3 regions of the Streptomyces sp. SCPE 10 genome follow, and region 1 is predicted to be linked to each of the others. Evidence: riboswitches for the same ligand, from Rfam matches in the RefSeq annotation. Region 1 holds a riboswitch; each other region holds the start of a gene.
What was found. Region 1 has a riboswitch for cobalamin ahead of ACSP97_RS09250 (cobalamin biosynthesis protein). Riboswitches for the same ligand answer to the same signal wherever they lie in the genome.

Region 2: linked by a shared signal. The riboswitch ahead of ACSP97_RS35310 (HoxN/HupN/NixA family nickel/cobalt transporter) and the one ahead of ACSP97_RS09250 (cobalamin biosynthesis protein) in region 1 are both predicted to bind cobalamin.
Region 3: linked by a shared signal. The riboswitch ahead of ACSP97_RS23695 (ribonucleoside-diphosphate reductase subunit alpha) and the one ahead of ACSP97_RS09250 (cobalamin biosynthesis protein) in region 1 are both predicted to bind cobalamin.

Annotation. Positions count from the first base shown of each region.
Region 1 is NZ_CP197069.1:1,960,275-1,970,396, forward strand. It holds gene ACSP97_RS09230 (class II aldolase/adducin family protein) at 1-174, opposite strand, end outside; gene ACSP97_RS09235 (lysozyme) at 429-1,178, shown strand; gene ACSP97_RS09240 (inorganic phosphate transporter) at 1,334-2,590, shown strand; gene ACSP97_RS09245 (hypothetical protein) at 2,622-2,849, shown strand; cobalamin riboswitch at 2,983-3,121, shown strand; gene ACSP97_RS09250 (cobalamin biosynthesis protein) at 3,227-4,189, shown strand; gene ACSP97_RS09255 (cobyric acid synthase) at 4,186-5,694, shown strand; gene cobN (cobaltochelatase subunit CobN) at 5,691-9,347, shown strand; gene ACSP97_RS09265 (putative cobaltochelatase) at 9,344-10,122, shown strand, end outside.
Region 2 is NZ_CP197069.1:7,779,591-7,789,712, forward strand. It holds gene ACSP97_RS35290 (TetR/AcrR family transcriptional regulator) at 1-450, shown strand, start outside; gene ACSP97_RS35295 (SDR family NAD(P)-dependent oxidoreductase) at 1,016-1,774, shown strand; gene ACSP97_RS35300 (GH25 family lysozyme) at 2,493-3,629, shown strand; gene ACSP97_RS35305 (D-Ala-D-Ala carboxypeptidase family metallohydrolase) at 3,664-4,443, shown strand; gene ACSP97_RS35310 (HoxN/HupN/NixA family nickel/cobalt transporter) at 4,625-5,734, opposite strand; cobalamin riboswitch at 5,762-5,951, opposite strand; gene ACSP97_RS35315 (alpha/beta hydrolase) at 6,262-7,860, opposite strand; gene ACSP97_RS35320 (nSTAND1 domain-containing NTPase) at 8,069-10,122, opposite strand, start outside.
Region 3 is NZ_CP197069.1:5,090,448-5,100,569, forward strand. It holds gene cyc1 (epi-isozizaene synthase) at 1-302, shown strand, start outside; gene ACSP97_RS23675 (bifunctional albaflavenone monooxygenase/terpene synthase) at 299-1,672, shown strand; gene ACSP97_RS23680 (GlxA family transcriptional regulator) at 1,701-2,663, opposite strand; gene ACSP97_RS23685 (hypothetical protein) at 2,756-2,998, shown strand; gene ACSP97_RS23690 (ribonucleotide-diphosphate reductase subunit beta) at 2,911-3,867, opposite strand; gene ACSP97_RS23695 (ribonucleoside-diphosphate reductase subunit alpha) at 3,924-6,287, opposite strand; cobalamin riboswitch at 6,413-6,537, opposite strand; gene ACSP97_RS23700 (GNAT family N-acetyltransferase) at 6,590-7,096, opposite strand; gene mctP (monocarboxylate uptake permease MctP) at 7,178-8,806, opposite strand; gene ACSP97_RS23710 (DUF3311 domain-containing protein) at 8,803-9,066, opposite strand; gene ACSP97_RS23715 (GntR family transcriptional regulator) at 9,206-9,970, opposite strand.

The DNA of each region.
Region 1 (10,122 bases):
CGGGCCCAGCCGGTCGTAGGGCACACCCGAGGGAGTGACCAGCACCACGTCCCCGACGCGCGCGGAGACGTTGCCCGAGGTACCGACGACCAGTCCGTCGGCCACGCTCCGCCGCGCCGTCTCGACCAACGCCGCCCACCGGTCCGCCGTTTCCCCGCTCACCTCTGCGCGCACCCCGCCCGCCCTTCCTCGCCCGTCCCGCGGCTCCACGGTCCTGCCGTGATCCTGCCAGCCACCCCCGCGGCGGGCGGCCGTTCGGCGTACTTCTGTCCGAGATCCCGCACCCCAAAAGGGTGCACATCACGGCAAAACGCCAGCAATCTACGCCAATTCCATGATCAGCCGCCCTTGAATGAGCCCTCCTTGCCCGCCCGGCGACCCGCTCGTCCGCCACGACCTGGTCGTCCGTCACCCCGGGGAGACGGCACATGACCCGCACCCTCCTCCGTCGCCGCGCCGGTGTCCTGGCCGCGGCCGCGGCGGCGCTCGTCCTCACCTGCGCCCCGACCGCCTCGGCCGGTCCGCCGGACCGGGCCGCGCACCAGCCCCGGGGACACGACGTGTCCTCCCACCAGAAGCGCGTGGACTGGCAGTCCGCGCAGGACGAGGGCGCCCGCTTCGTCTACGTCAAGGCGACCGAGGCCACGGGCTACCGCAACCCCTACTTCGACCAGCAGTACGACGGGGCGCGCGCGGCCGGCCTGATCCGGGGCGCCTACCACTTCGCGCTGCCGGACCGCTCCTCCGGCGCCCGGCAGGCCGCGTACTTCGTGGCGCACGGCGGGGACTGGCGGGCCGACGGCTGGACGCTGCCGCCCGCGCTGGACATCGAGTACAACCCGTACAGCGCGCGGCACAAGTGCTACGGGCTGAGCAAGAAGAAGATGACGAAGTGGATCTGGTCCTTCAGCGACGAGATCCGGCGCCAGACCGGCCGCCGGCCTGTGATCTACACCACCTTGCAGTGGTGGAAGCTCTGCACCGGCAACAGCCGCGCCTTCGCCTCCACCCACCCCCTGTGGGTCGCCCGCCACGGCACCTCCGGACCGGGCAGGCTGCCGGGCGGCTGGCGGTACTGGACCTTCTGGCAGTACGACACCGCCGGCCGGCTGCCGGGTGACCAGAATCTCTTCAACGGCACCACCGGCCGGCTGCGGACCTTCGCGCTGGGCTGGTGACCCAAGGGGCGCCTGGGCGCGCCCGGGACGGGAGGCGGAAACGGAGGTCCACACCCCCCGTTACGGACATCCCCGTGCCCGCCCCAGTTCATCTTCCGTTCACCCAGGTTGCCTACGTTCATCCAGCCAACGACCTCGAACGATTGCCTGGGTAAATGGAAAGCTTCTCGCTGATCCTCGCGATTGTGGTGGTGACCGCACTCGCGTTTGATTTCACGAACGGTTTCCACGACACCGCGAACGCGATGGCCACCACCATCTCCACAGGCGCCATGAAGCCGAAGCTCGCGGTGGCCATGTCCGCCTCCCTCAACCTGGTGGGCGCCTTCCTCTCCGTGGAGGTCGCCAACACGATCTCCAAGGGTCTCGTCGACGAGAGCGGCATCCGTCCCGAGGTCATCTTCGCCGCCCTGGTCGGCGCGATCCTCTGGAACCTGGTGACCTGGCTGGTGGGCCTGCCCTCCAGTTCCTCGCACGCTCTGATGGGCGGTCTGATCGGCGCCGCCGTCGCCTCCGCCGGATTCGGCGCCGTGCACGGCGGCGTGCTGGTGACCAAGGTGCTGCTGCCCGCGGTCGCGGCGCCGGTCGTCGCGGGCATCGCCTCGATGGTCGCCACCCGCTCCTCCTACGGCATCGGCGGCAAGACCGAGGGCGCGGCCACCCGCAAGGGCTACCGCACCGGCCAGGTCGCCTCCGCCGCCCTGGTCTCCCTCGCGCACGGCACCAACGACGCGCAGAAGACGATGGGCGTCATCACCCTCGCACTGATCGCGGGCGGCGCCATCGCCCCCGGCTCCAACCCTCCCACCTGGGTGATCCTCTCCGCGGGCCTGGCCATCGCGGCCGGCACCTACATCGGCGGCTGGCGCATCATCCGCACCATGGGCACCGGCCTGACCGATCTGGAGCCCCGCCAGGGCTTCGCCGCCCAGACCAGCGCCGCCACGGCCATCCTGGCCTCCTCCCACCTCGGCTTCTCCCTCTCCACCACCCACGTCGTCTCCGGCGCCGTGATGGGCGCGGGCCTGGGCCGCAAGGGCGGCGTGGTCCGCTGGTCCACCGCCACCCGCATGACCGTCGCCTGGGTGCTCACCCTGCCGGCCGCCGCCCTGGTCGGCGCGGGCGCCGAGGCCGTCACCGAACTCGGTGACTGGGGCACCGCCGTGGTCGCCGTCTTCCTGGTCGCCGCGAGCGCCTGGATCTACAAGCTGTCCCGCCGCGAGGTCATCGACCACACCAACGTGGTCGCCGAGCCGCCCGCGGAGCCCTCCGGCGTGGTCACCACCGCCATCGCCGCGGTGACCCCGCCCCCGGCGGGCACCGTCGCCGACGGCCTGACCGCCACCATCCCGGCCCCGGCCGTCGAACCGGCGGCCACCGCCCCGGCCGCGCCGCCGGCCGCCACCGTCTGATCCCGCGCCCGTTCACCAAGGAAGCATCCCCATGAAGATCGACTGGGCGGCCATCGGCTCCGTCTTCGGCGTCAGCCTCGTGTTCACGGTGGGCCTGGTGGCCCTGTTCACCCTCGGGGTCAACGGCCTGGCCAAGCGCGAGAAGGCCGCCGCCCAGGGTGAGTCCGCGGCGCTCGCCGTCACCGGTGCCTACGTCTGCTTCGCGGCGTGCGCGGCGGCGGTGGCGTACGGCATCGTCCTGATCGTCTCCAAGTCCTGACCGCACGGCCCCACCCGACGGCACACCCCGAAGGCCCCCGCGCGCCCGTCGCGCGCCGGGGCCTTCGGCGTGCCCGTACCGTGGCGCGATGTGGGCATCGGCACACTCCCGCAGGTCAACGGCAAGTTGACGGCCGTTCCGGGCACGTGGTGGACTTCCCAGGCCATGTAAGGCGGCAGAAGAGGAAGCCGGTGCGAATCCGGCGCGGTCCCGCCACTGTCACCGGGGTGCACACCCCGGGAGCCAGGAACTCTCGCCGCCCGTTTTTCTTCGTACCAGGGCGCGGACACCCTGAGTGAGGACCTGTATCGCCATGCTCGGCAGCCGAAGGACCAGTACCAGGACCACCGTCGCGGTACCCACGGCCGGCTGAGCCGATGGGTGCCGATCGCAGGTATGCGTACGGCGCCGCCGCCGGGCTTCTCGGCGACCTGCTCCTCGGCGATCCCCGTCGCGGGCACCCGGTCGCCGTGTTCGGGCGTGCGGCCGCCGCGGCGGAGGGCGCATTGTGGCACGACCACCGCGGCTGGGGCGCTCTGCACACCGCCGTGTGCGCCGGTGGCGCCGTCGCGCTCGGGGCACTGGCCGCACGCGCCGTACGCCCCTCCCCCGCCGCTTCCGTCGCGCTGACCGCCGCGGCCGCCTGGTCCGTGGTCGGCGGCACCTCGCTCGCCCGGGAGGCCCGGGCCATCGGCCGCGCGCTGACCGCCGGGGACGTCGAGGCGGCCCGCGCCCGACTGCCTCATCTGTGCGGCCGGGACCCGCAGGCGCTGGACGCCGACGGCATCGCGCGGGCCGTGGTCGAGTCCGTCGCCGAGAACACCTCCGACGCGGTCGTGGGCGCCCTGGTGTGGGGCGCGGTCGCCGGGGTGCCGGGGCTGCTCGGCTTCCGCGCGGTCAACACCCTGGACGCGATGGTGGGTCACAAGTCCCCGCGCCACCGCCGGTTCGGCTGGGCCGCCGCCCGCCTGGACGACGTGGCCGGCTGGCCGGGGGCCCGGCTGACCGCCGTACTCGCCGCCGCGGCCGGAGGCGACCCGCGCGGTGCCGTGCGCGCCTGGCGCGCGGACGCCGGCCGGCACCCGAGCCCGAACGCCGGTCCCGTGGAGGCCTCCTTCGCGGGCGCCCTCGGCGTCCGGCTCGGCGGCACCCTCTCCTACGGCGGCCGTGTGGAGCACCGCCCCGTCCTCAACGGCGCCGCCGGACGGGCGGTCCGGGCCGGCGACATCGACCGGACGGTACGGCTCTCCCGCCGCGTCGGTCTGCTCGCGCTCGGCACCACGGTCGCCGCGCGCCTCCTGGTCACCGGAGTCAAGGGCCTGAAGGGACAAGGGAAATGAGCGGTGGTCTGCTCGTCGCCGGCACCACGTCGGACGCCGGCAAGAGCGTCGTGACGGCCGGGATCTGCCGCTGGCTGGCACGCCAGGGCGTGAAGGTCGCGCCGTTCAAGGCGCAGAACATGTCGCTGAACTCCTTCGTCACCCGCGAGGGCGCCGAGATCGGCCGGGCCCAGGCCATGCAGGCCCAGGCGTGCCGGATCGAGCCGACCGCGCTGATGAACCCCGTCCTGCTCAAGCCGGGCGGCGAACAGAGCAGCCAGGTGGTGCTGCTGGGCAGGCCGGTGGGCGAGATGAGCGCACGCGGCTACCACGGCGGGCGGCAGCAGCGGCTGCTGGGCACGGTGCTGGACAGCCTGGCCGAACTGCGGCGCACGTACGACGTGGTGGTCTGCGAGGGGGCGGGCAGCCCGGCGGAGATCAACCTGCGGCGCACCGACATCGTCAACATGGGGATCGCGCGGGGTGCCCGGCTGCCCGTGCTGGTCGTCGGCGACATCGACCGCGGTGGCGTCTTCGCCTCCTTCTTCGGCACCCTCGCGCTGCTCGCGCCCGAGGACCAGGAACTGGTCGCCGGGTTCCTGGTGAACAAGTTCCGGGGCGACGTCTCGCTGCTGGAGCCCGGACTGGACATGCTGCGGGACCTCACCGGGCGGCGGACGTACGGCGTGCTGCCGTTCCGGCACGGGCTGGGGATCGACGAGGAGGACGGGCTGCGGGTCTCCCTGCGGGGCGCCGTGCGGGAGTCGGCCGTCGCTCCCCCCGTCGGCGAGGACGTGCTGCGCGTCGCCGTGTGCGCGATCCCGCTGATGTCCAACTTCACCGACGTGGACGCGCTGGCCGCCGAACCGGGTGTCGTGGTGCGGTTCGTGGACCGGCCGGAGGAACTGGCCGACGCGGACCTCGTGATCGTGCCCGGCACCCGGGGCACGGTCCGGGCGCTGGAGTGGCTGCGCGCCCGGGGGCTCGCGGACGCGCTGGTCCGGCGGGCCGCGCGGCGGCGGCCCGTGCTCGGCATCTGCGGCGGCTTCCAGATCCTCGGCGAGCACATCGAGGACGAGGTCGAGTCGCGCGCCGGCGCGGTCCCCGGGCTGGGCCTGCTGCCCGTGCGGGTGCGCTTCGCCCCGGAGAAGACCCTCGCCCGCCCCGCCGGCCGGGCCCTCGGCGAGCCGGTGGAGGGGTACGAGATCCACCACGGGGTGGCGTCCGTCGAGGGCGGCGAACCGTTCCTGGACGGCTGCCGGTCGGGCCAGACCTGGGGCACCCACTGGCACGGCTCGCTGGAGTCGGACCGCTTCCGCCGGGCCTTCCTGCGCGAGGTGGCCGCCGCCGCGGGGCGCCGCTTCGTCCCGGCGCCGGACACCTCCTTCGCCGCGCTGCGCGAGGAGCAGCTGGACCGGCTCGGCGATCTGATCGAACAGCACGCGGACACGGACGCGCTGTGGCGGCTCATCGAGTCCGGCGCGCCGCAAGGACTGCCCTTCATTCCACCGGGAGCGCCCGCATGAGCACAGTGTTGTTGTTGTCGACCGCCGACACGGATCTGCTGGCGGCCCGGGCCTCCGGCGCCGACTACCGCATCGGCAACCCCACCCGGGTCGACGTCGCCGGGGAACTGCCGCGGCTGCTGGACGGCGCCGACCTCGCCGTCGTACGCCTCCTCGGCGGCAAGCGCGCCTGGGAGGAGGGGCTGGCCGCGCTGAAGGCGTCCGGTGTCCCGGCGGTGCTGCTGGGCGGCGAGGCGGTCCCGGACGCGGAGCTGATGGCCGAGTCCACGGTGCCCGCGGGCGTGGTCGCGGAGGCGCTGCGCTACCTGGTCGAGGGCGGCCCCGCGAACCTGCGGGAGCTTGCCCGGTTCCTGTCCGACACCGTGCTGCTGACCGGCGAGGGCTTCGAGGAGCCGCACCGGATGCCGGAGTACGGCGTCCACGGCGCCCCCGAGATCCGCCCGGACCGCCCGACCGTGGGCGTGCTCTTCTACCGGGCCCATGAACTCAGCGGCAACACGGCCTTCGTGGACACCCTGTGCGCGGCCGTCGAGGCGCGGGGCGCCAACGCCCTTCCGGTGTACTGCGGTTCGCTGCGCGGCGCGGACGCCGGGCTGTACGAGCTGCTGGGGCGGGCCGACGCGCTGGTGGCGACCGTGCTCGCGGCCGGCGGCACGCACGCCTCCGGGGCGTCGGCCGGCGGCGACGAGGAGTCCTGGGACATCGGCGCGCTGGCGGATCTCGACGTCCCGGTGCTGCAGGGACTGTGCCTGACCTCCTCGCGGGCCGCCTGGGAGGAGTCGGACGCGGCGCTGTCCCCCATGGACGCGGCGATGCAGGTCGCCATCCCGGAGTTCGACGGCCGGCTGATCACCGTGCCCTTCTCCTTCAAGGAGCAGGGCCCCGACGAGGTCCCGGTCTACGTCGCCGACCCCGAGCGGGCCGCGCGGGTGGCCGGGATCGCCGTACGGCACGCGCGGCTGCGGCACAAGCCGAACGCCGAGAAGAGGATCGCGCTCGTCTTCACCGCGTACCCGACCAAGCACTCCCGGGTGGGCAACGCGGTCGGCCTGGACACCCCGGCGTCGGCGGTGCGGGTGCTGGACGCGCTGCGGGACGCCGGGTACGCGGTCAGCGGATACCCGTCCGGCGGCGACGAGTTGATCCACCGGCTGATCGAGGCCGGCGGCCACGACGTGGAGTGGCTGACCGAGGAGCAGCTGGCCGCCGCGCCCGCGCGGGTGCCGCTGGCCGACTACCGGGCGTGGTTCGAGACGCTGGACCCGGGGCTGCGCGAGGCGATGACCGAGGCGTGGGGCGAGCCGCCGGGCAACCTGTACGTGGACGGCGACGACATCGTGCTGGCGTCCCTGCGGTTCGGGAACGTCGTGGTCATGATCCAGCCGCCGCGCGGCTTCGGGGAGAACCCGATCGCGATCTACCACGACCCCGACATGCCGCCCTCGCACCACTACATGGCGGCCTACCGCTGGCTGGAGCACGGCTTCGGCGCGGACGCGGTCGTGCACATGGGCAAGCACGGCACGATGGAGTGGCTGCCGGGCAAGGGCCTCGGCCTGTCGCGCGGCTGCGCGCCGGACGCGGTCCTCGGCGAACTGCCGCTGGTCTACCCCTTCATCGTCAACGACCCCGGCGAGGGCACCCAGGCCAAGCGGCGCGGGCACGCCACGGTGGTGGACCACCTGGTGCCGCCGATGGCCCGCGCCGACACCTACGGCGACCTGGCCAAGCTGGAGCAGCTGCTGGACGAGTACGCGCTCGTCTCCGACCTGGACCCGGCCAAGGCCCCGGCCGTCCGCGCCCAGATCTGGACCCTGGTCAAGGCCGCCGAGCTCCACCACGACCTGCAGGTGGACGAGCAGCCGGACGACACCGAGTTCGACGAGTTCGTCATGCACATCGACGGCTATCTGTGCGAGATCAAGGACGTGCAGATCCGCGACGGCCTGCATGTGCTGGGCGGCGGCCCGGTCGGCGACGCGCGGGTGAACCTCGTCCTCGCCGTGCTGCGCGCCTCCCAGGTGTGGGGCGGCCGGGCGAACGCCCTGCCGGGCCTGCGGGCCTGTCTCGCCGCCCACTTCGGGCTGGTGGAGAAGGAGTTGCTGGCCGAGCCGGGTGCCGCGGTGAAGGTGCCGGTGGAGCTGACCGACCTGGCGCAGGGCCCGGCGCGGACGGCGGCCGACGCGATCGACCTGCTGGAGCAGCTGTGCCGCCGGGTCGCGGAGGGCATGGAGGCGCGGGACTGGGCGCGCGCGGCCGTCGGGGACGTCGTACGGGAGGCACTGGGCGGTGCCGCGCTCCCCGAGGCGGTGGCGGTGCTGGAGTTCGCGTGCGACGAGGTGGTGCCGCGGCTGGCGCGCACGTCGGACGAGATCGGGCACATCCTGCGCGCGCTGGACGGCGGCTACGTCCCGGCGGGCCCCTCGGGATCACCGACCCGCGGCCTGGTCAACGTGCTGCCCACGGGCCGCAACTTCTACTCGGTCGACCCCAAGGCGATCCCGTCCCGGCTGAGCTGGGAGGTCGGGCAGTCGCTCGCCGACTCGCTGGTGCGGCGGTATCTGGCCGACACCGGCGAGTACCCGAGGTCCGTCGGCCTGACGGTCTGGGGCACCTCCGCGATGCGCACCCAGGGCGACGACATCGCCGAGATCCTGGCGCTGCTGGGCTGCCGCCCGGTCTGGGACGACGCCTCGCGCCGGGTGACCGGCTTCGAAGTGATCCCGCCGGCCGAGCTGGGGCGCCCGCGCATCGACGTCACGGTCCGTATCTCCGGCTTCTTCCGGGACGCGTTCCCGCACGTCGTGGCGCTGATCGACGACGCGGTACGGGCGGTGGCCGAGCTGCCGGAGCCGCCGGAGACCAACTATGTGCGGGCGCACGTGGCGCAGGACACCGCCGAACACGGTGACCGGCGCCGCGCGACCGCCCGGATCTTCGGTTCCAAGCCGGGCGCGTACGGCGCGGGTCTGCTGCCGCTGATCGACGCCCGCAACTGGCGCTCCGACGCCGACCTCGCCGAGGTGTACGCCGTCTGGGGCGGTTACGCGTACGGGCGCGGGCTCGACGGCCGGGCGGCGCGCGGCGACATGGAGACGGCGTTCAAGCGGATCGCGGTGGCGGCGAAGAACGTCGACACCCGTGAGCACGACCTGGTCGACGCCGACGACTACTTCCAGTACCACGGCGGCATGGTCGCCATGGTCCGGCACCTGACCGGCGCCAACCCCGAGGCGTACGTGGGTGATTCGGCCGTTCCGGACCAGGTGCGGACGCGGACGCTGGGCGAGGAGACGCATCGTGTGTTCCGGGCGCGGGTGGTCAACCCGCGCTGGATGGCGGCGATGCGGCGGCACGGCTACAAAGGCGCCTTCGAGATGGCGGCGACCGTGGACTACCTGTTCGGCTACGACGCCACGGCGGGCGTGGTGGACGACTGGATGTACGAGAAGCTCAGCGCCGAGTACGTCTTCGACCCGGAGAACCGGGACTTCATGAAGAAGTCCAACCCCTGGGCGCTGCGCGGCATCACCGAGCGGCTGCTGGAGGCGGCGGACCGGGGCCTGTGGGCCGAGCCGGACGCGGACACGCTGGAGCGGCTGCGTGCCACCTATCTGGAGCTGGAAGGCGACTTGGAGGGCGACGACCAGTGACCACCCCCTTTCCTTTCACGGCCGTGGTCGGCCAGGACGATCTGCGGCTGGCGCTGCTGCTGAACGCCGTCTCCCCGGCGGTCGGCGGTGTGCTGGTGCGCGGTGAGAAGGGCACCGCCAAGTCCACGGCGGTGCGGGCCCTTTCGGCGCTGCTGCCCGAGGTGGCCGTGGTGCCCGGGTGCCGGTTCTCCTGCGATCCGGCCGCCCCGGACCCGGCCTGCCCCGACGGGCCGCACGAGCGGGGGCCGGGCGTCGAACGGCCCGCCCGGATGGTCGAGTTGCCGGTCGGCGCCTCGGAGGACCGGCTGGTCGGCGCGCTGGACATCGAGCGGGCGCTCGCGGAGGGCGTGAAGGCGTTCGAACCGGGCCTGCTCGCCGACGCGCACCGGGGCATCCTGTACGTGGACGAGGTCAACCTGCTCCACGACCACCTGGTCGACCTGCTGCTGGACGCGGCGGCGATGGGCTCCTCGTACGTGGAGCGCGAGGGCGTGTCCGTGCGGCACGCGGCGCGTTTCCTGCTCGTCGGGACGATGAACCCCGAGGAGGGCGAGCTGCGGCCGCAGCTGCTCGACCGGTTCGGGCTGACCGTGGAGGTCACGGCCTCGCGGGAGCCGGACCAGCGGGTGGAGGTCGTCAGGCGCCGGCTGGCGTACGACGACGATCCGGACGGGTTCGCCGCGCGGTGGGCCGCCGAGGAGGCCGCTGTACGCCAACGGATCGCGACGGCAAGGGAGTTGCTGCCGCAGGTGCGGCTGGGCGACGGCGCGCTGCG
Region 2 (10,122 bases), 5.8 Mb from region 1:
GCGACCTTCGGCAGCAAGCGCGAGCTGTACCTGAGGGCCATGGACCGGTACACCGAGACGCGCGACCCGGCCCTCCTCGCCGAGTTGTCCCAGCCGGGGCCCGCCCTGCCCGCCGTACGGGCGGTGGTGCGCCGCTTCGCCTCGGAGGCATCCTCCCCGGACGGACGGCTGAACGGCTGCCTCGTCACCAACACCGCGGCCGAACTCGCCCCGCACGACCCCGCGGCGGCCCGCCGGGTCGAGATCAGCTGGGGGCGCGTCGAGACCCTGCTGCACTCCGCACTCGTGCGGGCGCAGGCCCAGGGCGAACTGCCCGAGGACCGCGATCCGCGCGCACTGGCCCGCATGCTCCTCGTCCTGCTGCAGGGCATACGGGTCGTCGGCAAGGCGTCGGACGACCCCGCCCGGGTGTGGGACGCGGCCGAGCAGGCACTGGCCCTGCTGGACTGAACCCCACCCGCCGTGGCCACCGGGGCTCCGCTCCGGCATGCTCGAATACTGAACCGATTGGTCAAGAAAATCAGGGGGAGGGTATGACCGCCACCGACGCCGCCCGCGTCACCACCGTCCGGCAGCGACGGACCTTCGTCCTCCCCGGCAGCGTCCAGGGCACGCCGATCTCCACCCTTGCCGCGATCACCGTGCCGCTGCCCGTGCTGCGCGCCACCTTCCCCCACCCGACCGCCTACGGCAGGGCGATGGCCACCTGGGGCGGGCTGTCGGTATCCGGCGCGACCGCCGGAACTGGCGAGGGTGATCCCGCCCGTGGCGAGCACGGCACCCGGCAGGTCGAGCGCCCTTCCCCGGCTCGGCATGGTGCCCGGCGGCAGCCGGGGGCGAGGGTGAGGGCCCCGAGGGCCACCACGAGCGGCACCGCGAACGTCCAACGCCGGGACACCGCCGTCGAGATGACGCAGCGACGCCTGGACCCTCGTCGCGACGGCGGCCGTCCTCGGCGTCGTCGCCCTCCTGAACCGCCGTGCCAAGTAGCCCACCACTCACGGGAGTCACCGACATGAACCGCTTCACCGGCAAGACCGTCCTCGTCACCGGCGCGGGCTCCGGCCTCGGCCGCGCGATCGCACTCGCCTTCGCCGCCGAGGGCGCGGCCGTGGTCGGCGCGGGCCGCACCGCGGCTTCCCTGGACGAGACGGTCGGCCTCATCTCGGCCGCCGGCGGCACCGCTGCCGCCGTCACCGCCGATGTCACCGACTCCGGCCAGGTCCACGACCTCGTGCGCGAGAGCGTTGCCCGCTTCGGCGGACTCGACATCGCGGTCAACAACGCCGGGATACTGCGTGGCACCGTGCCGGTCGGCGAGGTGAGCGAGGAGGACTGGGACGCGGTGCTGCGGACCAATGTCACCGGCGTCTGGCTGGCCATGAAGCACGAGATCGCACACATGAAGGAGAACGGCGGCGGCGCCATCGTCAACATCTCCTCCAACCTGGGCGCCCACCTGCGCAGCCCGAACGCCGCCGCGTACATCACGTCGAAGGCGGCGGTCTCCGCGCTGACCCGGGCCGCCGCCCTCGACCACATCCACCAGGGCATCCGGATCAACGCGGTCAGCCCCGGGGCCTCCGCCGCTCCCATGTCGCTGCGGCCCGGCGAGACCGAGGCCGACCGCGCCGAGCGGGTGAAGTCGCAGAACCCGCTCGGCCGGGTCGCGAAGGCCGAGGAGGTGGCCGCCGCGGTGCTCTACCTCGCCTCCCCCGAGGCCGGCGCGGTGGTCGGCACCGACCTGGTCATCGACAGCGGAGCCTCGGCCTGAGGGGGCACTGGCGGTCCTGACCGAGGGGGAGGGGGCAGGGGGAGAAGGCGGGGGAGAAGGGGTCGAGCGCGCCGTGTACGCGGGGCGCGCGCTCACTGCGGACGGCGCGCGACGACGGCCACCCGCGCCCCACCCCGCACCGGGATGCCGCCGGTCATCCCGTCGCGGCCGAGCCCTGCGTCCAGCCGCGAGCCATCGGAAAGCGGGAGGAGGACCTGCGCCGCCCGGACGGGGACCCCCGGGGCATGCGGCGTGGCCGTCGGCCACCGGGAACCCGGCGCCCGTGACGTAGGCGGCCTCCGGTCCGGCGAGGAACGTCACCATGGACGCGACCTCCTCGGTCGTGCCGACCTCGCCGAAGTCGACCCCGCGCAGCCGCGGCACTTCGGTCACGCCGCTCGTCGATGTCCACGGACGACGACGCACCCAGAAACTGTTGCGTGCATGTCAATACTGCGCTTACCTTTACGCGCGTCAACTCAACCTTTACGTGGGGCCATTGATGGCGGGCCCGGCCGGGGCGCTTCGCGAAATCCTCCACACTCCTAGGAGCACCATGTTCGCAGCCGCCCTCTCGCGGTTCAGATCCGGTAACAGCGGTCCCGGCCCTCGCCGGACCCTCCTCCGAGCGTGCGGGCTGCTGGCCGTGGTCCTCAGCGTGCCGATCCTCCCCGGAACCGCCTCGGCGGCCACCGGGGACCACGGGACCCGGGTGCGCATGACGCACCCGGACCAGGACCATGCCGGGTCCGGGCTCCGGCACCTGGGCGCGGCAGCACCGGCGATGACCGCGGCGGCCGCCGTCGGCACGGGCCCGGCCGGCCTCGACGTCAGCCACTACCAGAACAACGTCGACTGGACGTCCGTCAAGAACAACGGCGCCGCCTTCGCCTACGTCAAGGCCACCGAAGGCACCGATTACACGGACCCGTCCTTCTCCCAGCAGTACAACGGCGCGTACGACGCCGGACTGATCCGCGGCGCCTACCACTTCGCGCTCCCCGGCAACTCGAGCGGTACCGTCCAGGCCGACTGGTTCGTCAGCCACGGCGGCGGCTGGACCGCCGACGGCAGGACACTGCCGCCCGCCCTGGACATCGAGTACAACCCCTACGGGGCCACCTGCTACGGGCTGAGCCAGAGCGCGATGGTCTCCTGGATCCGGGACTTCAGCAACGAAGTACGGGCCAAGGTCGGGCGCTACCCGGCGATCTACACCACCACCGACTGGTGGACCACCTGCACCGGCGACAACAGCGGCTTCGGCAGCACCAACCCGCTGTGGATCGCCCGCTACTCCAGCAGCCCCGGCACGCTGCCCGCCGGCTGGTCCACCCAGACGATCTGGCAGTACGCCGACTCCGGAACCTTCCCCGGCGACCAGGACACCTTCAACGGCACGCTCACGGACCTCCAGGCCTTCGCCAAGGGAGGCGGCTACACCCCACCGCCCACGGCGAGTTGGCCCACCGTGCGGCAGGGAGCGGCCGGCGAGCGGGTCACGACCGTCCAGTACCTGCTCGACGCCCACGGTTCCGCGCTGACCGTGGACGGTTCGTTCGGACCGGCCACCGACTCGGCGGTGCGCTCGTTCCAGTCCGCGCACGGCCTCAGCGCGGACGGCGTCGTCGGCCCCGCCACCTGGCAGGCCCTCATCGTCACCGTGCGGCAGGGATCGTCGGGACCCGCCGTCCAGGCGGTGCAGAGCCAGCTCGACGCGCACGGCTTCGCGCTGACCGTGGACGGTTCGTTCGGACCGGCCACCGACTCGGCGGTGCGCTCGTTCCAGTCCGCGCACGGCCTCACCGTGGACGGCGTCGTCGGGTCGAACACCTGGCAGAGCCTCGTTTCCTGAGCATCGGCACGTGATCACAGATGAGGGGACTTCCATGACACGGGCACGACACTCCGCCGACGGCATCGACCGCCGCGCCCTGCTCCGGGGCGCGGCAGGGCTGACGGCCACGCTCGGCTTGGCGGCAACCGTCAGCCTCCAGGCAGCGGGCCAGGCCTCGGCCTACGGCTGGTCCCGCACCCTTCAGCAGGGCGCCTCCGGCTCCGACGTGGTCGAACTGCAGATCCGCGTCGGTGGTTGGGCCGCGTCCGGCGCCCAGCAGACCTATGTCGCCTGGGACGGCGACTTCGGCCCGGCCACGAACGCCGCCGTCCAACGCTTCCAGTACGCCTACGGGTTGAGCGCGGACGGTGTCGTCGGTCCACAGACGCAGAGCGTGCTCAACAGCCTGGAGTCCGGTGACGGATCCACCGCCCATTTCGACTGGACCGAGTTCTCCTCGCAGGACGGCTCCGGTTTCAGCGGCGGAAAGGTCGACGCCGCGACGGTCAAGGAGAACGTGCGCCGGCTGATGTACAAGCTGGAGGCCGTGCGCAAGAAGGCCGGAAACAGCCCGATCACGGTCAACTCCGGCTTCCGCAGCGTCGCGCACAACGCCGCGGTGGGCGGCGCGTCCAACAGCATGCACGTCTACGGCGTCGCCGCGGACATCGTCGTCTCCGGCCACAGCACCCCGCAGACCTACCGGATCGCCGAGACGTGCGGCTTCTCCGGCCTCGAGGCGTACACACACTCGTGGCAGCACGTCGACAGCCGTGTCCAGTACCCCTCGTACGGCTCCGGTTCCTGGTGGTGGGAGAGCGGCGTGGCGTGATCCGCCCGCTCCGGTGCACCGGGCCCGTCCGCGTCGTCGTCGGCACGGACGGGCCCGCCGTCGGTCCGGCCCGCGGTGCGCCGGCCCGCCCTGTGCCCGCTCGCGAGGTGGCCGGCAGGACGGCCGTCCTGCCGGCCTGCGTCATTCGGGTCGCGGGGCCTCGGGTCTCGCGCGCGCGGGGTCAGCCCGCGTCGGCGGTGCGGGCGTTCCAGCGCTCCTCGACCTTGGCCACGCGCCAGTATCCGATGGCCAGGGCCCAGACGACCACGAAGAGGCCGACGATGACGTAGCCGACGTGGTCGAGGTCGAGGCCCGCGATCCAGCCGGACACGCCGTCGCTCAGGCCGAGCTTGTCGTGCAGGACGCCGACCAGTTCGATGGTGCCGACGAAGAAGGCGACGGCGATGGACAGTCCGGTGATGGTGAGGTTGTAGAACACCTTGCGGACGGGGTTGGAGAACGCCCACTGGTAGGCGAAGTTCATGAAGGTGCCGTCGAGGGTGTCGAAGAGGCTCATCCCGGCGGCGAAGAGGAGGGGCAGGCAGAGTATCGCGTACCAGGGGAGACCGGCGGCGGCGCCGTTGCCGGCCAGGGCGAGGAGCAGGACCTCGGTGGTGGTGTCGAAGCCGATGCCGAAGAGGAAGCCGAGGGGGAACATCTGGCCGGGGCGGCGGATGGACTTGGTGAGCCGTCCCAGCAGGCGGTTCATGAAACCGCGTGAGTCGAGGTGCGCCTCCAGCTCGGCCTCGTCGTAGCGTCCGGCCCGCATGGCCTGGAAGACGCGGGCGATGCCGACCAGGGCGACGAGGTTGAGCGCGGCGATGAGGTACAGGAAGCCGCCGGAGACCGTGGTGCCGACGGTGCCGAGTACCTGGTGGGTGCGCGAGCCGTCGTTCATCAGGGTGCCGGCGAGCTGTGCGCCCCCGGCGACCAGCGCGGCCATGGCGATGACCACGCTGGAGTGGCCGAGCGCGAACCAGAAGCCGACCGAGACCGGCCGCTGCCCGTCGGCCATCAGCTTGCGGGTGGTGTTGTCGATCGCGGCGATGTGGTCGGCGTCGAACGCGTGCCGCATCCCAAGGGTGTAGGCCGTGATGCCCAGGCCGACTCCGAACGCCTTGGTGCCGACCTCGTAGTGATGTGGGGTGACGAGCAGGAAGAGGATCCCGAAGGCGATCACGTGCAGGACGACGATCACGGTCAGGAGGCCGGCGGTTCGGACGGTGTCCTCGCGCCGCCAGCGGAAGGAAGGGGAGGCGGCGGTTTCGGGCACGCCTTCGGGCATGGTCATACGGTCACGCTCCAGCACCTCGTGGATCAGATTCGTGCTGCCGTGGCCGGTCTCCTGGCTGACGGGTCATCGCGCCCACCCCTGCCTTCCCGGCCGCGAGGCCAGTGGCAATGCATGGGGCGGGAACTTCCCGATCACAGTGGCGAGGGCCGCTCCGGACTGAGCCCCTGAGGGCTGTCACCGGTCTTCCCGAACACCACGGCCCGCTCACCCTAGAAGCCCGGACGTCGAGGTCGCAAGGCGGCGTGGACGCAGGGGCGGTGGGGCAGGACGTCGCGGATCGCGCTGACGGGGCCATGCGTCCCGTCCCCGTGCGACGCGCCGGACGGCGCGCCAGCGGCGGTCGGGGAGCAGGGGAAACGGTCGGCCCGGGTGACCGTCGCACGGCCGTGGCGAGGGTGGAGCGGGCCGCGGAGTGCGAGCGCGGGTTCACCCGGGCGCGATTCGGTCGACCTCACGGTCGGGCCCGGGGACGAGTGAGGGGCGGCCGGGGAGTGCGGCCGCCCCTCCTCACCGTGTGAACGGGGTCACGGCTTGGGCGTGGCGTGCGGGGCGCAGGTCACGTCGGAACCGTCCAGCGTGCCGTCGATCAGATAGGCGTCGACGCGCTGGTTGATGCAGGGGTTCTCCAGGCTGGTCACCCCGTGGGAACCCGCGTCCTTCTCGGTGATCAGACGGGAGCCGGCGAGACGCTTGTGCAGCTCGACCGCACCCGCGTAGGGGGTCGCGGCGTCGCGGGTCGACTGCACGATCAGCACGCGCGGCAGACCCTTGTGGGTCGTGACGTCGACCGGGTTCTGCTGCTTGACCGGCCAGGTGGCGCAGGGCAGGTTCATCCAGGCGTTGGCCCAGGTCATGAACGGGTAGTCCTGGTTGAGCCGGGTGTTGTCCCGGTCCCATGTCCGCCAGCTGGTGGGCCACTTGGCGTCGGTGCACTCGACCGCCGTGTAGACGGCGTTGGAGTTCTCCGACGCGATGTTGCCCGCGGTGTCCGACATGTCGGGGGCGACCGCGTCGACCAGGGCCTGGGTGTCTCCGGCGACGTACTTGCCGAAGACGGTGGCGACCGGCACCCACGAGGAGTCGTAGTAGGGGGCGCTCTGGAAGAAGGAGATCAGCTCGGCGGGACCGACGACCCCGCCGATGGGGCTCTTCTTGGCGGTGGCGCGCAGCTGGAGCCACTTGTCCTGGACGGCGGCGCGCGTGGTGCCGAGGTGGAAGGCGGCGTCGTTGGCGGCGACCCAGTCCTCCCAGTCCTTCCAGCGACTCTCGAAGGCGACGTCCTGGTCCAGGTTCGCCTGGTACCAGATGTTGTCCCGGGCCGGGTTGGTCACGCTGTCCACGATCATGCGGCGCAGGTGGCCCGGGAAGAGGGTGCCGTAGACGGCGCCGAGATAGGTGCCGTAGGAGACGCCGAGGTAGTTGAGCTTCCGTTCGCCGAGCGCGGCGCGGATGACGTCCAGGTCGCGGGCGGTGTTCGGCGTGGTCATCTGCTGGAGCATGGCGCGGCCGGTGCGGTCCAGGCAGCCGTCGGCGTACTCGCGGGCCAGCTTGCGCTGGGCGAGCTTGTCCGCCTCGGTGTCCGGGACCGGGTCCGCCTTCGGCGCCCGTACGAACTCCTGCGGGTCCGCGCAGGAGATCGGCGCCGAGTGGCCGACGCCGCGCGGGTCGAAGCCGACGAAGTCGTAGGCCTTTGCGACGTTCGCCCAGACCGGCTTCTTGCCGGTGACCCGGGTCGGGAAGCGCAGCCCGGAGCCGCCGGGGCCGCCCGGGTTGTAGACGAGCGCGCCCTGGCGCTCGGCCGGGGTGCCGGTGCTGCCGACACGGTCGACGGCGAGCTTGATCTGCTTGCCGTCCGGGTGGGTGTAGTCGACGGGCACGCTGACCCAGCCGCACTGGATGGGCTTGGCCAGCCCCCAGTCGGCCGGGCAGTCCCGCCAGTCGACGCCGGCCTTGGCGGCGCGGGCGGCGGCGATCTCCGCGCCCTTCGCCGCGCGGTCCTGGCCCGGCCGGCCCGCGGCGCCGGCCGCCGGTGCCGAGACGACACCCGCGATCAAGCTCGCGGTGACGAGTGCTCCGGCCGAACCGAGCGCCAGTAGGCGGCTCTTCGGTCTGTTCTCCCTCAAGTGGGCCCCTCCCCGAACATCGTTGCGAATGGTCAGGCGGGGATCCTCCCGGCTGTGTGAAGGCTGTGAACAGAGCCTGACAATCATCTTTATCAATCCGATAACCGGATGGTCACGTCCCGTTGAGCGGAGCGGGGCCCGTTCGGGCGAACGGGAGTTGGCGACGCCGAGGACACACACGGCTCGGTCTCCCGCACAGGGCCTGGTCTCAGCCGTGCCCGCACGGGGGCCGGTAGGCGACCCCTGGCAGGTAGGCGCGCCACTGTTTCTCCGTGATGGTGGGATGAGCCCGTACCGAGCACGCCAGTGCCGCCGCGTGCGCCACGTCCGGTTGCCAGAGCTGGGCGGTATGGTCGGCGCTGCCGGTGAACAGCAGCCGTCCGTCCGGGCTGAAGGTCACGGCGTCGACGGCACCGAGGTGGCCGGTCAAGATGTGCCGCGGATGCGCCCGGCGCGGGTCGGTCACGTCCCACAGGCGTGCCGTACGGTCGTTGCTGCCCGACAGGAGCAGTCGTCCGTCGGGGCTGAAGGCCACGGAGGTGACCACGTCGGCGTGCCCTGTGAGGGTCTTCAGCCCCGCCGGGTGCCGTGGGTCGGCGATGTTCCACAGCCGGATCGTCCGGTCGTCGCTGCCGGAGGCCAGCGTCCGGCCGTCCGGGCTGATCGCGACGGCGTCGACGAAGTCGCGGTGGCCGGCCAGCACACCGAGGGGGCGGGGGTGCCGGCCGTCGGTGACGTCCCACAGCCGTACCGTGTGGTCGTCGCTGCCCGAGGCGAGCAGCCGGCCGTCCGGACTGAAGGCCACCGGCTTGACGTTGAGCCGGTGGCCGGTGAGGGCCGACAGCAGCCGGGCCCGGGAGGGGTCGGCGACGTTCCACAGCCGCACCGTGTGGTCGTAGCTGCCGGAGGCGAGCATCCGCCCGTCGGGACTGAAGGCCACCGAGAAGACGATGTCGCGGTGCCCGGCCAGGGTCCGCACCAGGACCGGACGGTGCACGTCGCCGACGTCCCACAGCCGGACCGTACGGTCGCGTCCCGCAGTGGCCAGAAGGCGCCCGTCCGGGCTGAAGGCGACACCGGTGACGATGTCCGGGTGGGGCAGGACACCGGGCGCCGGAACCGGGTGGAGCGGGTCGCCGAGGCCCCACAGCCGCACCGTGTGGTCGAAGCTGCCGGTGGCCACCCAGCCGCCGTCCGGCCGGAACGCGACGGAGCTGACGGCCTGTGTGTGGCCCGCCTGCCCGGGGCTGTTCGGCAAGGCCACCGACATGGTGCTCATGAGTCCGTCCTGCTCCGTCGCCCCCGGCACCAGCCGCAGGGCTGCCAGGCTGAGCTGCGCCGCCAGCGCGGGCCGCGTCGTCCGCAGCGCCACCGCCTGGTCCGACGACTCCCGGGCCAGCGCCGTGTCGCGCTGCCGGGTGAGCTGCTCCTGGGCCCGAACCGCCATGGCGACAGCGCCGACCGCGGCCACCAGGAGTACGGCGAGCAGGGTGGCAAGTTGCCGCGTACGGCGGGTCCGGCGCTGCCCTCGCGCGGCCTCGATGGCCGCGGCCTCGACGCTGGCCCGCAGAAACGCCTGCTCACGCCGGCTCGGACTCAGAGCGGCGTTGTGCGCCATGGTGAGCGTCGCACCCCGGTACAGGGCGCCGGGGTCCCGGCCCAGCGACTCCCAGAGGTCGGTCGCCTCGGTCAGCCGCCGCTGGATGCGCAGCGCTTCCCGGTCCTGGGTGAGCCACTGGTGCAGCCGGGGCCAGCAGCGGATCAGGGCCTCGTGGGCCAGTTCGATCCGGTCCTGGTCCAGCAGGAGCAGCCGCGCGGCCGCCGCGCGGTCGAGGACGACGCGGACGTCGGGCGTGGGATCGAGTTCGGTCGTCGTCATCCTGCGGCGGGTGTCCTCGGTGCCCTCCCCGAGCGCGGTCAGCCGGGTGAAGACCTGCCTGGCCACGTTGCGCTGCGCCGTGCTGAGACCGTCGTAGAAGGTCTCGGCGGTACGGGCCAGGGCACCTTCCAGCCCGCCGGTGGCTCGGAAGCCGTCCAGGGTGAGGGCGTTGCCGCGCCGACGCCGCCAGGTCTCCAGCAGGGCGTGCGACAGCAGGGGAAGGACGCCCGGTCGGCCCTGGGCCTGGGCGGTCAGTGTGGCGAGCAGCGCCCCTTCGACGGTGAGCCCGGATCGTACGGCGGGCTGGACGATCGCGCAGCGCAGTTCCTCCAGGCTCATCGGTCCCACCGGGACCTGTGCGTCGCGCATCACCTCCACCAGGT
Region 3 (10,122 bases), 3.1 Mb from region 1:
TCACCCATGAGGGACTGACCCTGGAAGAGGCGGTGGACGCTCTCAGGCGACGCGTCGAGGACTGCGTCGAAGAATTTCTCGACGCCGAGCGCGAGGCCCTTGAATTCGCGGACGCACTTGCCGACGGCACGTTCCGCGGCAAGGAGTTGAGCACCGCCGTCCGTATCTGCGTCGGCAATATGCGCAACTGGTTCAGCTCCGTCTACTGGTTCCACCACGAGTCCGGCCGGTACAGGGTGGACAGCTGGGACGACCGCTCCACGCCCCCGTACGTCACGAACGAAGCGGCAGGTGAGAAATGACCGTCGAGTCTGTGCAGCCCCAGACCTCCGGTGCCCCGGCGCAGTTGCGCGAACCGCCCCTGGCCGGCGGCGCCGTGCCGGTGTTCGGGCACGGTCTCAAACTGGTCCGCGACCCGCTGGACTTCATGTCCCGGCTGCGCGACCACGGCGACATCGTGCGCCTCAGGCTCGGCCCCAAGACCGTGTACGCGGTGACCACCCCCGAGCTCACCGGCGCGCTCGCCCTCAGCCCCGACTTCAAGATCGACGGCCCGGTCTGGGAGTCCCTGGTGGGCCTGCTCGGCAAGGAGGGCGTGGCCACCGCCAACGGCCCCGTGCACCGGCGCCAGCGCCGCACCATCCAGCCGGCCTTCCGGATGGACGCGATCCCGGCCTACGGCCCGATCATGGAGGAGGAGGCACACGCCCTGACCGAGCGCTGGCGCCCCGGCGAGACCGTCGACTGCACCTCGGAGTCCTTCCGCGTCGCCGTCCGCATGGCCGCCCGCTGCCTGCTGCGCGGCGCGTTCATGGACGAGCGCGCCGAGCGGCTGAGCACCGACCTCGCCACCGTTTTCCGTGGTATGTACCGGCGGATGGTGGTTCCCCTGGGACCGCTGTACCGACTGCCGTTTCCGGCCAACCGCGAATTCAACCGTGCCCTGGCCGATTTGCATCTGCTCGTGGACGAGATCGTCGCCGAGCGGAGGGCATCCGGTCAAAAGCCGGACGATTTGCTGACGGCATTGCTGGAGGCGAAGGACGACAATGGTGAGCCCATCGGGGAACAGGAGATCCACGATCAGGTCGTGGCGATAATCACCCCCGGGGCCGAAACGATCGCGTCCACGATCATGTGGCTGCTCCAGGCGCTCGCGGAACACCCGGAGCACGCCGAGAAGGTGCGCGCGGAGGTCGAATCCGTGACCGGTGGCCGGCCTGTGGGATTCGAACACGTCCGCTCCCTCAGGCACACCAACAATCTCATCCTGGAGGCCATCCGGCTGCGTCCCGCCGTATGGATTCTGACCCGCCGGGCGACCGCCGACACCGCGCTGGGCGACTATCGCATTCCGGCCGGTGCGGACATCATCTACAGCCCGTACGCCATTCAGCGCGACCCCCGCTCGTACGACCGCCACCTCGACTTCGACCCGGACCGCTGGCTGCCGGAGCGGGCCAAGGAGGTGCCGAAGTACGCCATGAGCCCCTTCAGCGTCGGCAACCGCAAGTGCCCCAGCGACCACTTCTCGATGGCCCAGCTGAGCCTGATCACGGCGGCGGTCACGGCCAGGTACCGCTTCGAACCGGCCGCCGACTCCAACGACGCCGTCCGGGTGGGCATCACCCTGCGCCCGGACAACCTGCGGCTGCGGCCGCTGCCCTGGTAGGGCCCGGACGTCTCCCGCCGGCGCGTGCTCAGGCGGCCTGAGGGCCCCGGAACGCGCGCCGGTAGGCGTTCGGGGTGGTGCCGAGCGCCCGGACGAACTGGTGGCGCAGCGCGGCCGCCGTGCCGAACCCGGTGCGGGCGGCGATCGCATCCACGGTCTCGTCCGTACCCTCCAGCAACTCCTGGGCGCGCAGCACCCGTTGACGCAGGATCCAGCGGTAGGGCGTGGTCCCGGTCTCCTGCTGGAAGCGGCGGGCGAAAGTGCGCGGGGCCATGTGGGCGCGGGCGGCGAGCTGCTCCACGGTCACCTCCGCGTCCAGGTGCACCTCCATCCACACCAGCACCTCGCCGACGGTGTCGCAGGGCGCCTTGGGCAGCGGCCGCTCGATGTACTGGGCCTGGCCGCCGTCCCGGTGCGGGGGGACCACCATCCGCCGGGCGATCTTGTTGGCGACCTCCGGGCCCTGCTCCTTGCGCACCAGGTGCAGACAGGCGTCGATGCCGGCCGCGGTGCCGGCGGAGGTGATCACCGGGTCCTCGTCCACGTACAGGACGTCCGGCTCCACGGCGAGCCGCGGATAGCGCCGGGCCAGCTGCTCGGCATGGTGCCAGTGCACCGCGCACCGCCGTCCGTCCAGCAGTCCCGCGGCGGCCAGCACGAACACCCCGGAGCAGACGCTCAGCACCCGGCAGCCGCGCCCGACCGCCCGGCGCAGCGCGTCGAGGAGCTGCGGCGGATAGTCCCGCTCGGCGTAGCTCTCGCCGGCGGGCACGGCGATCAGATCGGCCTCTTCCAGCCGCTCCAGGCCGTGCGGGGTGGAGACGGTGAACCCGCAGTGGGTGCCGAGGTCGGGCCCCTCGGCCGAGACCACGGCGAAGTCGTACACCGGCAGTCCCTCGTCGCTGCGGTCGATGCCGAACACCTCGCAGACGACGCCCAGTTCGAAGGGGTGCACTCCGTTCAGCAGCACGGCGGCCACGTTCTTCAGCATGCGCCCAGTGTGCCGCAGTACTGGCAGTAAATCGAGGGTGTACGGCAGTCCTGCCACTCCCGGTCAGGGGCGTCCGGCAGGACAGTAGTGGCATGACTGGAAACCAGATCCAAGGCCTGATCGGAATGACCGCCACCCTCGGGATCCTGATCCTCCTGGCCCTTCCCTCCGTGCTCGGCGCCCTGCGCGACTGGCGCGTCGACCGGCAGATCAGGAAGGCCCAGGAGGCCCACGCGGAGCAGGAGGCTCAGAAGTCCTCGTCCAGGTCGACAGTGCCCTCCACCGCCACCTGGTACGCCGACGGACGCCGCTCGAAGAAGTTGGTCAGCTCCTGAACACCCTGGAGCTCCATGAAGGAGAAGGGGTTCTCGGAGCCGTAGACCGGCGCGAAGCCCAGCCGGGTCAGCCGCTGGTCGGCCACGCACTCCAGGTACTGCCGCATCGACTCGGTGTTCATGCCCGGGAGGCCGTCACCGCACAGGTCGCGCGCGAACTGCAGCTCGGCCTCGACGGCCTCCCGCAGCATGTCGGTGACCTCCTGCCGGAGCCGGTCGTCGAACAGCTCCGGCTCCTCCTTGCGGACGGTGTCGACCACGTCGAAGGCGAAGGACATGTGCATCGTCTCGTCGCGGAACACCCAGTTGGTGCCGGTGGCCAGACCGTGCAGCAGGCCCCGGCTGCGGAACCAGTAGACGTACGCGAAGGCGCCGTAGAAGAACAGGCCCTCGATGCACGCGGCGAAGCAGATCAGGTTGAGCAGGAAGCGCCGGCGGTCCGCCTGCGTCTCCAGCCGGTCGATCCGCTCCACCGAGTCGATCCACTTGAAGCAGAACTCGGCCTTCGAACGGATCGACGGGATGTTCTCGACGGCCGCGAACGCCGCCGCCCGGTCGTCCGGGTCGGGCAGGTAGGTGTCCAGCAGCGTCAGATAGAACTGGACGTGCACCGCCTCCTCGAACAGCTGACGGCTCAGGTACAGCCGCGCCTCGGGGGAGTTGATGTGCTTGTACAGCGTCAGCACCAGGTTGTTGGCGACGATCGAGTCACCGGTCGCGAAGAACGCGACCAGGCGGCCGATCAGATGCTGCTCGGCCGGGCTGAGCTTGGCGAGGTCGGCGACGTCCGAGTGGAGGTCGACCTCCTCCACGGTCCAGGTGTTCTTGATGGCGTCCCGGTAGCGCTCGTAGAAGTCCGGGTAGCGCATGGGACGCAGGGTCAGTTCGAAGCCCGGGTCGAGCAGGTTGGTGTTGCGTTCGGTCTTCACTGGCAGGCCTCGCAGGACTCGGGGTTTTCCAGGGAGCAGGCGACGGCGTCGGGGTCGGCGACCTGCTGGACGGGGATGGTCTTCTGCGCCTGGGCGGCCCGGGCGATCCGGGTCGCCGGGCGCGACCGCAGGTAGTACGTCGTCTTCAGCCCGGACTTCCAGGCGTACGCGTACATCGAGGAGAGCTTGCCGATGGTCGGCGTCTCCATGAACAGGTTCAGGGACTGCGCCTGGTCGAGGAACGGGGTGCGCGCCGCCGCCATGTCGATCAGACCGCGCTGCGGGATCTCCCACGCCGTGCGGTACAGCGCCCGCACGTCCTCGGGGATCCACGCGAAGCCCTGCACCGAGCCGTTGGACTCGCGCAGCGCCTCCCGGGTGCGCGCGTCCCAGACGCCGAGGTCCTTCAGGTCCTGCACCAGGTAGGAGTTGACCTGGAGGAACTCCCCGGACAGCGTCTCGCGCTTGAACAGGTTGGACACCTGCGGCTCGATGCACTCGTAGACGCCCGCGATGGAGGCGATGGTGGCCGTCGGCGCGATCGCCAGCAGCAGCGAGTTGCGCAGGCCGACCGCCGCGATCCGCGTGCGCAGCGCCGCCCAGCGCTCGGGCCAGGTCTCCTGGACGCCGTAGTGGTCGGGGTGCAGCACCCCGCGCGCGGTACGGGTCCGCTCCCAGGCCGGCAGCGGGCCGCTGCGCTCGGCGAGGTCGGCGGAGGCCTCGTACGCGGCGAGCATGATCCGCTCGGCGATCCGGGTGGACAGCGCCTTCGCCTCCGGGGAGTCGAAGGGCAGCCGCAGCTTGAAGAAGACGTCCTGGAGACCCATCGCGCCCAGGCCCACCGGACGCCACTTCGCGTTGGAGCGGCCGGCCTGCTCGGTCGGGTAGAAGTTGATGTCCACGACGCGGTCGAGGAAGGTGACGGCGGTGCGGACGGTCTCGTCGAGCCGCTCCCAGTCGATGTCCCCCGTCGCCGTGTCGACGAACGCGCCCAGGTTGACGGAGCCCAGGTTGCAGACCGCCGTCTCGCCGTCGTTGGTGACCTCCAGGATCTCCGTGCAGAGGTTGGAGGAGTGGATGACCTGGCCCGGCTCCGCCGTCTGGTTGGCGGTGCGGTTGGCGGCGTCCTTGAAGGTCATCCAGCCCTGGCCGGTCTGCGCGAGGGTGCGCATCATCCGGCCGTACAGCTCACGGGCGGGCATGGTCTTCTTCGCCAGGCCCTTGCGCTCCGCTTCGCGGTAGGCGGCGTCGAACTCGGCGCCCCACAGGTCCACCAGCTCGGGCACGTCCGCCGGGGAGAACAGCGACCACTGCTCGTCGGCGTTGACCCGGCGCATGAACTCGTCCGGCACCCAGTGCGCGAGGTTCAGGTTGTGCGTACGGCGGGCGTCCTCACCGGTGTTGTCCCGCAGCTCCAGGAACTCCTCGATGTCGGAGTGCCAGGTCTCCAGGTACACCGCGGCCGCGCCCTTGCGCCGGCCGCCCTGGTTCACCGCGGCCACCGAGGCGTCCAGGGTCTTCAGGAACGGCACGATGCCGTTGGAGTGCCCGTTGGTGCCCCGGATCAGCGAACCGCGGGCCCGGATGCGGGAGTACGACAGCCCGATGCCGCCGGCGTGCTTGGAGAGCCGGGCGACCTGGTGGTAGCGGTCGTAGATGGAGTCCAGCTCGTCCAGCGGGGAGTCGAGGAGGTAGCAGGACGACATCTGGGGGTGCCGGGTACCGGAGTTGAACAGGGTGGGGGAGGAGGGCAGGTAGTCGAGCCGGCTCATGAGCCCGTAGAGCGCGGCGACCTCGTCCAGGGCGCGGACGGAGTCGTCCTCGGCCAGGCCCGCGGCGACCCGCAGCATGAAGTGCTGGGGCGTCTCGATGACCCTGCGGGTGATCGGGTGGCGCAGCAGGTAGCGGCTGTGCAGGGTGCGCAGACCGAAGTAGCCGAAGCGGTCGTCGGCGCCGGTGTCCACCAGCGCGTCCAGGCGGGCGGCGTGGATCCGCGCGAACTCGGCGGTCCGGTCGGCGATGAGGCCTTCGCGGTGTCCGACGGCGACCGACTCGGTGAACGAGGTCACGCCCTGCGAGGCGGCCTCGGCCCGGATGGAGACGGTCAGCAGCCGGGCGGCGAGCCGCGAGTACGCGGGGTCCTCGGAGATCAGGCCGGCCGCGGCCTCGGTCGCCAGTTCGCGCAGCTCCGCCTCGTCGGCGCGGGCCGACCGGCCGCGCAGCGCGGCGGCGGCGACCCGGCCGGGGTCGGCGTCGGGGAGGTCTGCGGTCAGCTCGGTCAGGGTCCGCAGCAGCGCGGCGCCGGGGCCGTCGTTCTCCAGATCCGGGGCTGATGCCGGGTCGGCTGGCGCGATGGTCACGTGGGGCTCTCCCTCGCTCGGCACGGGGGCCTGGCGGAGGGCAGGGGGCAGCCACGAGCGCACACGGCGTCGCGTCCACCGGCCCACTCCACGAGGCCCGGACGTCTCAGGGCACCCGGACCGGACGGCCGGGCGCGCTGTCGGCAGGTCCTCGGACTGACTCCTGTACGCGGATACGCACAAGTACACCGTTGCGGGACAGTTCCGGATTCGCACCGGATTCCCCTGCGGCGGCAGCGAGCATGAGCATACATCTAGTGCCGGGCTGCCGTGTCACCCCCAGATGTTGTGTCGCCCTGGTGTCAGAGCGTCAACTTGTAGGTGATGAGAGTGACGTCGTCCAGCTCCGGGAGGGGGTTCCAGTCCCGCTCGGGCGTGCGCACGAACCCGAGGCGTTCGTAGAGCCGGTGGGCGCTGTGCATGGCGCGCTGGCTGGAGAGGACGACGGACGAGCACCCCGCGGTGGCCCGGGCGCGGTCGACACAGGCGCGCACGAGGGCTTCGCCGGCCCCTCTGCCGCGCGCCTCGCGCCGCACCGCCAGCGTCCGGATCTCGGCCTCCCCGGGCCTCGCGATGTCGGCGACGGGGCCGCCCGAGGGGACGAAGGTCACGCCGCCGACAACACGGTCCCCCAGCACGGCGGCGAGGACCTCGGCCGACGCGGCTCGCGCGGCCACGTCCTTGAGCACGAGGAGGTACGGGTCGCTCGCGCCGAAGTCGAGGAGGCCGTCGAGGAGGTAGGCCTCGGCCGTGAGCTCGCCGAGCTCGTCGTACTCGGCCGGGTCGGCGGGGCGGATGCGGATGTCCATGCCGGCGAGTGTGCACGACAACGGGCCGCCGGAGCAGGTGCTTTCCGGCGGCCCGTGCGCGGTTTCCGTGCGCGGATCCGGTCAGTGGCTGGTGCCCGCCGTGGCCGGCGGCAGCTCCACCTCGACGCCCGGGTCACCCGCGTCCGCCGTGTAGTCCGCGGGACTCGTCTCGTCCACGCCCTCGGGGGCCTTGACGGCCTTGAGGACGACGGTGAGGACCACGGTGACCACGACGTTCAGCACGAACGCCGTCATGCCGATGTAGCCGATCTGGCCGATGCCCGGGATCTCGTCGGCCGAGCCGCCGAAGTGCTTCTGGGTCGGCGAGGCGACACCGTACGCGGCGAGGGTGCCGTAGACCATGCCGACCGCCCAGCCGGCGAGCAGCGCCCAGCGGTGGAACCAGCGGGTGAACAGACCGCCGACCAGCGCCGGGAAGGTCTGCAGGATCCAGATGCCGCCCAGCAGCTGGAAGTTGATCGCGACCGTCTTGTCCATGCCGAGCACGAAGACCAGCGCGCCCACCTTCACCAGCAGCGACACGAACTTGGAGACCTGGGCCTCCTGCTTCGGCGTGGCGTCCGGCTTGATGAAGTCCTTGTAGATGTTGCGGGTGAAGAGGTTCGCCGCCGCGATGGACATGATCGCCGCCGGGACCAGCGCGCCGATGCCGATGGCCGCGAAGGCCACGCCCGTGAACCAGTCCGGGAACATGTCCTCGAACAGCTGCGGGATCGCCAGCTGCCCGTTGTCCACCTTGATCCCGGCCGCGATCGCCATGAAGCCCAGCAGCGCCAGCAGGCCGAGCATCAGCGAGTACAGCGGCAGGATGGTGGTGTTGCGCCGGATCACCTCACGGCTGCGGGAGGAGAGCGTCGCGGTGATCGAGTGCGGGTACATGAACAGCGCGAGCGCCGAGCCCAGCGCCAGGGTGGCGTACGACCACTGGCCCGCCGCCGGCGGGGCGAGCGCCCCGCGCGGTTTGCCGGTGGCCGGGCTGAGCTGGCTGAAGGCGTGGCCCGCCTTGGCGAAGATGTCGTCGAACCCGCCCAGTTTGATCGGGATGTAGATGATCGCCACCAGGATCACGATGTAGATCAGCGCGTCCTTGACGAAGGCGATCAGCGCGGGCGCCCGCAGACCCGAGGAGTACGTGTACGCCGCCAGCACCGCGAACGCGATCAGCAGCGGCAGGTCCTTCACGAACTCGTTGGTGTTGTCGCCGCCGCCCACGCCCATCACGTCCAGCACCGCCTGGATGCCGACGAGTTGCAGCGCGATGTACGGCATCGTCGCGAGGATGCCGGTCAGCGCCACCGCGAGCGACAGCCCCTTCGAGCCGAACCGGCCGCGCACGAAGTCGGAGGTGGTGACGTACCCGTGGCGGTGCGAGACCGACCACAGGCGCGGCAGGAAGGTGAAGATCAGGGGGTACACCAGGATCGTGTACGGCACCGCGAAGAAGCCGGACGCGCCCGCCGCGTAGATCGCCGCGGGCACGGCGACGAAGGTGTACGCCGTGTACAGGTCACCGCCGAGCAGGAACCAGGTGATCCAGGTGCCGAACGACCGTCCGCCCAGGCCCCATTCGTCCAGGGAGTGCTCGTTCTCGGCCCGCCGCCAGCGTGCGGCGAGGAAGCCCATGACCGTGACGGCCAGGAAGAAGAAGATGAAGACGCCGAGCGCGACGCCGTTGACGCCGTCCTTCACCGTGCCGCACCCCCCTGCGCGTCCTTGCGGGAGCGCTGGTCGTGCTGCCACAGCTTGTACGCGATCATGGTGAGCGCGGTGGAGATCAGCACCCAGACCATCTGGTACCAGTAGAAGAACGGGATGCCGATGAAGGCGGGGTCCGTCTTCGCGTACGAGCCGACCCACAGCATCGCCACGAAGGGCGCGACGAGACACAGGCCGATGATCACCCTCACCGGCGTCACGACCGGTGGTCTCACTTCAGGTGTTTCGGACATGTCATCGCTCCGTCCCCTCGCTGATCACCTGTGTAATGCGCAGGCAATCTAGGTGACGGTGTCCTGGCAGAGGAAGACCCTGTCCGCAGGTCGGTATATCGATTCGGCGAAGGCGGGACCCCGCTGCGGTCCTGGGGCTCTAGTCCAGGGGCCGCTTGAGACGGGCGACGAACTTGTACCGGTCGCCCCGGTAGACCGAGCGCACCCACTCCACCGGCCGGCCCGAGCGGTCCAGGGAGTGCCGGGACAGCATCAGCATCGGCAGGCCCACGTCGGTGCCCAGCAGGCTCGCCTCGCGCGGGGTGGCCAGGGAGGTCTCGATGGTCTCCTCGGCCTCGGCGAGATGGACGTCGTACACCTCGGCGAGCGCGGTGTACAGGGACGTGTACTTGACCAGCGAGCGGCGCAGCGCGGGGAAGCGCTTGGCGGACAGGTGCGTGGTCTCTATCGCCATGGGCTCGCCGTTGGCCATGCGCAGCCGCTCGATGCGCAGCACACGCCCCCCGGCGGTGATGTCCAGCAGCCCGGCGAGCCGGTCGTCGGCGGTGATGTAGCCGATGTCCAGCAGCTGTGAGGTCGGCTCCAGACCCTGGGCGCGCATGTCCTCGGTGTAGGAGGTGAGCTGGAGCGCCTGGGAGACCTTGGGCTTGGCGACGAAGGTGCCCTTGCCCTGGATGCGCTCCAGGCGGCCCTCCACGACCAGCTCCTGCAGCGCCTGGCGGACCGTGGTGCGGGACGTGTCGAACTCCGCGGCCAGCGTGCGCTCCGGCGGGACCGGCGTGCCCGGTGCCTGCGTCTCCGTCATGTCGAGCAGGTGCTTCTTCAGGCGGTAGTACTTCGGCACGCGCGCGGTACGGACGGTCGGGCCGGCCTCGGTCTCCGCGCTGCTGACATCGGTGCTCATGCTCTGCCTTCCCGGCTCCGGATGCCGAAAGCGACCGACATCCCATCGGCCACGGCTCACATCGTGGCACGGCTTGCTGCGTCAGGACTCCACCCGCACGCTCCGTGATCCCCTCTGTATACCGTCGTGACCATGGCTGGTCTAGTCCAACA